3 regions of the Amycolatopsis lexingtonensis genome follow, and region 1 is predicted to be linked to each of the others. Evidence: riboswitches for the same ligand, from Rfam matches in the RefSeq annotation. Region 1 holds a riboswitch; each other region holds the start of a gene.
What was found. A riboswitch is a leader RNA that binds a small molecule or an ion and turns the genes downstream of it on or off. The one in region 1 is predicted to bind S-adenosylmethionine.

Region 1 (3,265 bases):
CCGTCGACGATGTCGCTGCTGACCCTCACCTTCACCGACCCGCGCGAACGCGGGAAGGCGTTCGGGATCTTCAGCGCCATCACGATGTCCGGCTCCGCGCTGGGACTCACCGTCGGCGGCGCGCTGACGCAGTTCCTCGACTGGCGCTGGAGCCTCTACGTCAACGTGCCGGTCGCCGTGCTCGCCGGGCTGGGCGCCTGGTTCGCCGTGCCGCCGACGGCCGCGCACCGCGGCACCCGGCTGGACTGGACCAGTGCGGCGCTCAGCTGTGGCGGCGTCGTGCTGCTGGTGCACGCACTGTCCGAAGTGGCCACTCAAGGATTTTCCCTGCCAGTACTCGGTTTTCTGGCCCTGTCGGCGCTCCTGCTCGGCTGGTTCGTGGTCCGGCAGGCCCGGCACCCGCACCCGCTGCTGCCGCTCGCGGTGGTGCGCGACCGCGCTCGCGCCGTCGCCTACCTGACGGTCGGGGCGGCGTCGTTCGGCGCGTTCGGGATGTTCCTGTTCCTGACCTACCAGCTGCAGGTCGTGATGGGCTACGGCGCGCTCGCCGCGGCGCTGGCGTTCCTGCCGACGCTGGGGGCGAACATGCTGACGTCGACGCAGCTTTCGGGACGGCTGCTCCCGCGCGTCGGCCCGCGGCCGCTGCTGGCGGGCGGGTTGTTCGTGCTGGCCTGCGGGCTCCTGGCGGCCACGCGGCTGACGCCGGACGCGTCCTACGCCGGGGTCGTCCTGCCGATGCAGCTGCTGCTCGGCGTCGGGGCCGGGCTGTGCATGCCGGTGGTGCTGAACGTCGCCACCCGCGACATCGGCGCGCGGGACGCGGGCGCGGCCTCGGCGTTCGTGACGACGTCACAGCAGGTGGGCGCTTCGCTCGGCACCGCGGCCCTGAACACGATCGCCACCGCGGCCTCGGCGGGCCTCACGACGCCGTCGGCGATCGTCCACGGCTACACGACGGCGTCGGCCTGGGCGGCGGCCCTCGTCGCCGCGGCCGCCCTCACCGCGCTGCTGGTCCTCCCGCGCGGCACCCGGTAAAAGCCGTGAAGGCCTCCTTACCGGCTTTTATGCCCGGCAAGGAGGCCTTCACGGATGTTCGGGTCAGGCGGCGACGACGGCCTGGGGGCCGCGGGCGGTCTGGGTGACGTGGCCGCCGCGCTCGGCGACCCACGCCAGCGCCGCGTCGGCGCGCTCGCCGCGGACGCCGAGGCGGAAGCGGCCGACCGGGGTGTCGCCGATCCGGGTCAGGCCGCCGCCGATGGTGGCGAACTCGACGTCGAAGCGGCCGGCGGCCTCGGGCAGCAGCGCGCCCACCGACGCGAAGCCGACCAGCACGACGTCGACCGAGCGGTCGTAGCGCGCGTTCTGCGATCGCGGGGTTTCGATGGTCGGCAGCAGCGCCTGCGCGGTGCGGCTGCCCGGGTTCGAGATCAGGTCGAGCACGGTGCCGCGCTCGACGACGGTGCCGTCTTCCAGCACCGCGACGTCGTCGCAGAGCCGGCGGACGACGCCCGCGTCCGGCGTGGTGACGACGACGGTGACGCCCAGCTCGGAGCGGGCGCGGTCGAGCACGGTGAGCACCGAGCCGGCCTCCTCCGGGTCGATCCCGGCGGTCGGGTCGTCGGCGAGCAGCACGGCGGGCGCGGCGGCGAGCGCCTTGGCGACCGCGACGCGGCGGAGCTGACCCGCGGTGAGCTCACCGGGACGCTGCGCGGCGCGCGGCGTCAGGCCGACCAGGTCGAGCAGCGAGCCGACCCGGCTGCGGCGCTGCGGGCCCTCGACACCGAGCTGCTCCAGCGGGGAAGCGATGTTGCCGGCGATGGTGCGCTCGGCGATCAGCTCCGGCTTCGACGAGACGACGCCGAGCTGACGGCGGATTTCGCGGAGGCGGCGGCCGTCGAGCGTGCCGGTGTTGAGGCCGTCGAGGCGGACGACCCCGCGGTCGGGGCGCTCCTGCAGCGCGATGCAACGGGCCAGGACGGACTTGCCGGAACCGGCCGGGCCGACGACGCCGAACAGCGAGCCGGCCTGGACGTCGACGCTCACGTCACGCAGGGCGACGACGGAATTTCCGTTGGTGGCAAAGGATTTGGACAGGTTTTCGACGGTGATCACGACAGCTCCAGAAAAACAGGGCGCAGCGCACGAGGGCGCGCCCGGCCGCAAGCGAGTGTCCGTCCGCAGTGGACGGTGCGTTGAGAAGGGTGGGACGGCTCAGACGAAGCTCAGCGCGAGCGGCGACATGCGGAGACGGAGCGGCGGCCTTCGTCGACAACGCGGCGCCTGGTCAGCAGCAGGGGGCGAGCTACCCTCTTCATCGAAAACGGCCTCCATCGGTCCTGGCGGTAGCACCTGCCCTGTGGAGGGTGGTTGCTGCGACTTCGGCGAGCCAGGTCTCTCGGTCGCTCGGGATGGACGTACTGAGTTAAGCCGATCCCACGGAGCGAAAGCAAGCCCGTTGGCCCACATCACACGACTGGAGGTGTCGCAGTCACGAGGTGACGGCGAAAACGTGCAATTTTCACCGTCTCCACTGTGGTGGATTCAGCCGTGGACCTGCGCGCGGGCGGCGATCCGGGCGAAGTCGTGCACGTCGAGCTGCTCGCCGCGGGTCTTCGGGTCGATTCCGGCGGCCGTCAAGAGCTCGCCGGCCCGCTCGGCCGAGCCCGCCCAGCCCGCGAGCGCGGCGCGAAGCGTTTTCCTGCGTTGGGAGAAAGCGGCGTCCACCAGGGTGAAGAGACTGTCCCGGTCTTCGGACGCCGGCTGGTCGCCGCGTTCGAACGCGACGAGCGCGGAGTCCACGTTGGGCACCGGCCAGAACACCGACCGTGGCACCGCGGCGACTTTCCGTGCGGGACCGTACCAAGCGAGCTTGACGCTCGGGACGCCGTAGATCCGGCTGCCCGGCCCGGCCGCCATCCGGTCGGCGACCTCGGTCTGCACCATGACGAGCCCGGACCGCAGCGACGGCACCTCGGCGAGCAGGTGCAGCACGACCGGCACGGCGACGTTGTACGGCAGGTTGGCGACGAGCGCGGTCGGCGCGCCCGGCAGGTCGTCGTTCGCGACGCGCAGCGCGTCGGCCCCGACGACGGTCAGCCGCTCGGCGGCGTCGGCCCCCCGCTCGGCGACGGTCTCGGGCAGCCGCGCGGCGAGCTTCGGATCGATCTCGACGGCGACGACCCGCGCCCCGGTGGCGAGCAGGCCCAGCGTCAGCGACCCGAGCCCGGGCCCGACCTCGAGCACGACGTCGTCCGGCCCGACGTGC
Region 2 (3,265 bases), 1.8 Mb from region 1:
GATCAAGCGCATCACGACGAACGAGAAGGCGCGTCAGCGCAACCAGGCGATCCGGTCCTCGGTGAAGACCGCGATCCGCAAGGTCCGCGAAGCCGCCGAGGCCGGCGACAAGGCCAAGGCCGTCGAGCTGCAGCGCGACGCCGCCCAGAAGCTGGACAAGGCCGTCTCGAAGGGCGTCATCCACGCCAACCAGGCCGCCAACAAGAAGTCGGCGCTCGCGAAGCGCGTCAACGCGCTCTGAGCTGGTTGATTTCTGGGAAGGCCCCGGCTCCGGCCGGGGCCTTCTTCGTGTCCGGGGTCAGCGGTCGCCCTTGGCCGCCGCGACCTCGAGGACCGCGCGTTCCAGCGCGTAGCCCGGGTCCGCCGCCACGCCCTTGACCTCGGCGTTCAGTCGCGCGACCACTCGCATGGCCGTGGCAAGGCCGTCCTGGTTCCAGCCGCGGGATTGACCCTGCGCCTTGCGGATCTTCCACGGCGGCATGCCCAGCTCGCCCGCCATCTGGTTCGGGTTGCCGCGCCCGGCACCCGAGACGCGGGCGATCGTGCGGACCGCGTCGGCCAGCGCGTCGGCCACCAGGACGTGCGGGACCCCGAGCTGCATCGCCCAGCGCAACGACTCCAGCGCCGCCGAACGGTCGCCGCTGACCGCCTTCTCCGCGACCGCGAACCCGGTCACGTCGGCGCGGCCGCGGTGGTACCGGTGGACCGCATCGGCGTCGATCGTCCCGCCCGTGTCGGCCACCAGCTGGTTGGCCGCCGAGGAGAGTTCACGCAGGTCGGAGCCCACGGCGTCGATCAGCGCGGCGACCCCGGCCGGCTCGATCTTGCCGCCCGCCCGGCGCACCTCGTGCCGAACGAACTGCTCGCGCTCGGCCGGCTTCGTCAGCTTCGGGCACTCCGCGATCTCGGCCCCGGCCTTCTTCAGCGCCGCCGGGAGCGACTTGCCCGCCTTGCTGCGGCCGCCGCCGGTGTGGATGACGACGAGCACCACCCCGTCCGCCGGGTCCTTCAGGTAGGACGCCACGGCGTCGGCCAGCTCCTGCGAGATGTCCTGAGCCGATTCGAGGACGATCACGCGGCCCTCGCTGAACAGCGACGGGCTCACCAGTTCGGCCAGCTCGGGCGCTGTGAGATCGGACACCCGGGCCCTGGTCAGCTCGGCTGTCGGGTCCGTCGCGCGGGCGGCGGCGAGCGTGTCGCGGACGGCCCGCTCGATCAGCAGTTCTTCGTCACCCAGCACCAGGTGCAGCGGGGCCGGGGCGGTGGCTTGCGCGGTCACCCCCGAATCCTCTCACCCGCGCCGCGGTGCGCCCGCTCCGGTGATGTCGGGCGGCCACCATGGCACGGTCCGAGCACGATGTCGTACGGTGTAGGCGAGGCGGCCCGCCCCGGAACACTCCGGCGTGCGCGCACCGACAACCGAATACCGCTCATCCAGAGGGGCAGAGGGAACGGCCCGACGAAGCCCCGGCAACCGGCGTACAGCCCGTCATCCCGCGATCGCGGGGTAGCTGACGACCACGGTGCCAATTCCGGCCCGCTTCGGCGGGGCAGATGAGGAAAGGAACCTCGCGATGACCGCAACCCTCGGCACGACCTCCACCACCAAGACCCCGGACCTCGGTCCCGCCGTCGAACTGGTGTCGAAGGAAGAGGGTCACCGGCAGCCGCTCGCCCCGGAATTCGTCTCCGCCGAAGACTTCTCGCCGCTCGAGGTCGCCTACGACTTCGGCCGCGTCCGCCGCGAAGACATCGAGGCCGGCCCCAAGAACATCTGGCGCTACAAGAAACTCCTCCCGGTTCCGTCCAATGTCGAAGAGATCCCGAACACCGAGCCGGGCGCGACCCGCCTGGTCCGCGCCGACCGCCTCGCCAAGGAACTCGGCCTCAAGCGCGTGTGGGTCAAGGACGACACCGGCAACCCGACGCACTCGTTCAAGGACCGCGTCGTCGCCGTCGCGCTCGCCGCGGCCCGCGAGTTCGGGTTCGAGGTGCTCGCGTGTCCGTCGACCGGCAACCTGGCCAACGCGACGGCCGCCGCCGCGGCCCGCGCCGGCTGGCGCTCGGTCGTGCTGATCCCGAAGACCCTCGAGCGCGCCAAGATCCTCACCACCGCGGTGTACGACGGCGACCTGATCGCGGTCGACGGCAACTACGACGACGTCAACCGCCTCGCCACCGAACTGGCCGGCGAGCACCCGAAGTGGGCGTTCGTGAACGTGAACGTCCGGCCGTACTACTCGGAAGGCTCGAAGACGCTGGCCTTCGAGGTCGCCGAGCAGCTCGGCTGGCGCATCCCGCCGCAGATCGTCGTGCCGATCGCCTCCGGTTCGCAGCTGACCAAGGTGGACAAGGGTTTCCGCGAGCTGGGTCAGCTCGGTCTCGTGGACGCCAGCCCGTACAAGGTGTTCGGCGCGCAGGCCACCGGCTGCTCCCCGGTGTCGGCTGCGTTCCGCGCCGGCCACGACGTGGTCCAGCCGGTGAAGCCGGACACCATCGCCCGCTCGCTCGCGATCGGCAACCCGGCCGACGGCCCCTACGTGCTCGACGTCGTCAACCGCAGCGGCGGCGCCATCGAGGACGTCACCGACGAAGAGGTCGTCGAAGGCATCCGGCTGCTGGCCCGCACCGAAGGCATCTTCACCGAGACGGCGGGCGGGGTCACCGTCGCCACGGCGAAGAAGCTCGTCGAGACCGGCAAGCTGGACCCGGACGCCGAGACCGTCCTGCTGATCACCGGCGACGGCCTCAAGACCCTCGATGCGATCGAGAACCACGTGGGCCCCAAGGCGATCGTGCCGCCATCGGCCGCCGCCGTGAACGAGGCTCTCGGCTACTGACGTCCGCGGCGCCCGGGGCGAGCCGCTTGGCGCGCCCCGGGTTCAGCGGCGAGGCGGGCCACGGGGTTCGCCCCGCCGTGCCACCGCCGGACCCGCCGCGTCCGCGACGACCGCCGTGTCGCCGTCGGCGTCGGTCCGGGTGACGAGCGCACCGAGCGCCGTCAGAGTGTCCAATGTGGACTTGCTCGGGTGGCCGTAGGTGTTGCCGGCGCCCACGCTGACCAAGGCCACCCGCGGCGCCACCGCCGCGAGGAACGACGGCAGCGAGTAACGCGAACCGTGGTGGGGGACTTTCAGCACCTCCGCTTTCAGATCACCGATGTCGGCCAGCAGGTCGGCCTGCGCGGCCAGCTCGACGTCGCCGGTCAGCATGACCCGGCCCGCCGCCGTTTCCGCGCGCAGCACGACCGAGCTGTTGTTGATGG
Region 3 (3,265 bases), 4.6 Mb from region 1:
TGGACCGAGCCGGGCGTTTGGCCCGCTGGAAGGGCGAGTCGGGTCGCTGACCTGACCCCGGTCGCGACGCTTTTGACGGGCGAGCCGCCTCGCCGGTCGCGGAGCCGCGCGCCTCGGTTCGCCCCGGAGTTCGCCCCGTCGCGGTCCGCCACGAACGTCATGAACGAGTCGTTCATGACGCCGGAGGTCAGGGTCCCGGCAAAGTCGGGTCGGTGCGGTCCGCAGCGGTGCGCCGGCGTCTTGAATGAGTCATTCAGGACCTCCGAAGACCTGAATGAGTCATTCAAGACGTGGGGTGAGCGGGTTACCGGCGGCGGAGTGGCCTGGCCGCGCGACTTTGCCGGGACCCTGACGCCGGACGCGGTGAACGAGTCGTTCACGTCATCGGCAGAGCCGCACACCTCACAAAAACCTCACTCGATCTTCCATCTCTACTCCCTTTGGCTTACCGTGCGCTCATTCAAACGGGTGAGTAGCTAGCCAAAGGGGTACTCAGAGTGACGAAACTGCGCAAGACGGCCATCGCTGTCGCACTCACCGCCGCTCTCGGACTGCTCAACACCCCGCCCGCAACCGCCGAAATAGCCCCCTTCCCAACCCTCACCCTGCCGTTCAAAGCAGGCCAGCAGGTCTACTCCGCCGGCATCCACTCCGACGACGGCAGCACCGGCGTCAAGAACGCCATCGACTTCAGCCCCGCCGACCGCACCGTGCGCGCGCCGCTCGCGGGCACCGTCCACCTGCAGCACTGCGCCGGCGGTGACTGGGTGACCATCGACCACGCGGGCGGCTGGCGCACCGGCTACTACCACATGGAGGGCATCAAGGTCACCGACGGTGAGCACGTCGAGGCGGGCGCCGAACTCGGCTCGACCGGCAATGCGCTGCCGTGCGGCGGCACCAGCACGGGCGCCCACGTGCACTTCACGCTCTGGACCATCCCCGACGCCCCGGCGGCGAACTGGGACGGCGTCGCGTTCGGTGCCGTCTCGACCACCCTCGCCACGGCGTACGGCGAGCCGGTCGACGGCAAGTCCCTCGGCGGCTGGCGGTTCGCCGCGGGCGCCGGGCAGTACGAGGGCACCGCGACCCACCTCGCGGACAACGCGGTCACCGAACTGCCGGGGCGGTTCCGCGCGAAACCGTGATTCTGTGAGCGGCGTCTCAGAATGTGAGTCGGGGGTTGGCCGCCCGGCGCGTTCTCGGTTACCTTCTGTGCCAGGTCATGAGTGCCAGCGCGAAGCCCCGGCTTGCTGGCCGGCAACCCTCCTACCGCGGTGGGGTGCCCCGGGTGAAGACCGGGCCGGTCGCGTCCCGCGACGGGCAAGCGCGGGCCCCTCGCCGGGGGTCCCCCGGATCGCCGAGGAGGCACCCGATGACTCTCGCCATCGACCGCACCAGCGTCACCGTTCACCCCGCGAAGACCGTCGAAACCGTTGTCCGGCAAGGCATCCCGACGGTCGCCGGCGCGGCGCTGCGGGTTCCGCTCGTCACCGGTGGCACCGTCGGCTACGCCAACCTCGACCACGCGGCGAGTGCCCCTTGCCTCGACGCGGTCCGTGCCAAGGTCGACGAGTTCCTGCCCTGGTACGCCAGCGTCCACCGCGGCGCCGGCTTCGCCTCGCAGGTCTCCACCAAGCTCTACGAGCGCACCCGCGACGTCCTGCGCCGGTTCGTCGGCGCCCGCCGGACCGACACCGTCGTCTTCACGCGCAACACCACCGATTCCTTCAACCTGCTCGCGCGCAGCCTGCCGCGGCACACCACCGTCGTCGTCTTCGACACCGAGCACCACGCCGCGCTGCTTCCGTGGCTGGGCCCGAACGTCCGGCGGATCCCGACCCCGCGTACCCGCCTCGCCGCGGTGTCCGCTGTGGACGAAGCGCTCGCGGATTCCCCGCAGGGGCCCCGGCTCGTGGTCGTCACCGGAGCGTCCAATGTGACCGGTGAGCTGCTCCCGGTCGCCGAAATCGCCGCCGTGGCGCGGAAGCACGGCGCTCGCATCGCCCTCGATGCCGCGCAGCTCGCGCCGCACCGCCGGATCTCGATCCGGGAGCTGGACGTCGACTACGTCGCCATCTCCGGCCACAAGCTGTACGCGCCCTTCGGCGCGGGCGCGCTGATCGGCCGCGCCGACTGGCTGCGCGCCGCCCGCCCGTACCTCGCCGGCGGCGGGGCGACCAAGCTCGTCACCGAAGACGCCGTCGTCTGGAACGACGGGCCGGAGCGCCACGAAGCCGGTTCGCCCAACACCGTCGGCGTGTACGCGCTCGGCGTCGCGTGCGAGACCCTCTCCCGCGACTGGGACGCCGTCGTCGCGCACGAGCAGGCCCTGCTCACCCGGCTGCGCAAGGGCCTCGAGAGCATCCCGGGCTGCGCCGAGCTGCGGCTGTTCGACGCGCCGGTCGACCGCGTCGGCACGGTCAGCTTCACCGTCGCCGGGTTCGACCCGGGCTGGCTCGCGGCGGTGCTGTCCGCCGAATACGGCATCGGCGTGCGCGACGGCGCGTTCTGCGCCCACATCGCGGCCAAGCGCCTCATCGCCGTCGCCGGTGGCGACGGGCAGCAGGCGATCCGCGTCAGCCTCGGCCTGGGCAGCACCGAAGAGCACGTCGACCGCGTGCTGCTGGCGCTGCGCCGGATCGTCGCGCGCGGGGCGGACTGGGAGTACGCGAAGGTGGACGGCCGCTGGGCCCCGGTCGGCGACCCGCGCGAGCTCCCGCCGTTCTGCTGAGCGCTAGCCTGGCCCGATGGGGAGAGGGCCGCGCTACTGGTTTCCGCTGGCACTGCTGGGATTCGCGCAGCTCGGCCTGGCGGTCGTGCAGCTGTTGTCACGCCGGAGCCCGGTCGGCGCCTCCGTGAACGTCGGCGCGCTGCTGACTCCCGGCCGATCGCTGGGCACCGGGGGCGTCGGCGGCACGGGCTACGCACAGCTGCAGTGGCTCAGCCAGGACGACTACTACGCGCCGGGCGCGGGCCTGCCCGCCGGGCCGCTGTGGCTCGGCGCGCTCGGTGTGGCCCTCGCCGGCACCGCCGTCTGGTACGCCCTCGCGCTGCGCCCCGCTCGCACCGGGTGGTTCGTCCTCGGCACGATCGCCGCGCTGCTCGCCATCCCGCTGCTCGATCTGGTCGGGTCCTGGCAGTTCCGGCTAGGCGACGGGCTGCGCGGTCCGCTGCTGGCCACGCTCGGCCTGCTGGTGCTCGCCGCGTACGAACGCAGTGTGCTCGTCCTGGTCACCGCGGCCCTGTTCGCGGTCTTCGCCGT

Region 2: another riboswitch for S-adenosylmethionine. It lies ahead of thrC (threonine synthase); the one in region 1 lies ahead of H4696_RS39630 (methionine ABC transporter ATP-binding protein).
Region 3: another riboswitch for S-adenosylmethionine. It lies ahead of H4696_RS17870 (aminotransferase class V-fold PLP-dependent enzyme); the one in region 1 lies ahead of H4696_RS39630 (methionine ABC transporter ATP-binding protein).

The regions. Positions count from the first base shown of each region.
Region 1 is NZ_JADBEG010000001.1:8,504,722-8,507,986, reverse strand. Features, by position in the region: gene H4696_RS39635 (MFS transporter) at 1-1,035, shown strand, start outside; gene H4696_RS39630 (methionine ABC transporter ATP-binding protein) at 1,099-2,112, opposite strand; SAM riboswitch class I at 2,325-2,415, opposite strand; gene rsmA (16S rRNA (adenine(1518)-N(6)/adenine(1519)-N(6))-dimethyltransferase RsmA) at 2,542-3,265, opposite strand, start outside.
Region 2 is NZ_JADBEG010000001.1:10,282,162-10,285,426, reverse strand. Features, by position in the region: gene rpsT (30S ribosomal protein S20) at 1-241, shown strand, start outside; gene holA (DNA polymerase III subunit delta) at 299-1,279, opposite strand; SAM riboswitch class I at 1,428-1,561, shown strand; gene thrC (threonine synthase) at 1,575-2,840, shown strand; gene H4696_RS47250 (ComEC/Rec2 family competence protein) at 2,883-3,265, opposite strand, start outside.
Region 3 is NZ_JADBEG010000001.1:3,939,948-3,943,212, reverse strand. Features, by position in the region: gene H4696_RS17880 (potassium/proton antiporter) at 1-50, shown strand, start outside; gene H4696_RS17875 (M23 family metallopeptidase) at 498-1,148, shown strand; SAM riboswitch class IV at 1,222-1,336, shown strand; gene H4696_RS17870 (aminotransferase class V-fold PLP-dependent enzyme) at 1,376-2,734, shown strand; gene H4696_RS50175 (hypothetical protein) at 2,751-3,265, shown strand, end outside.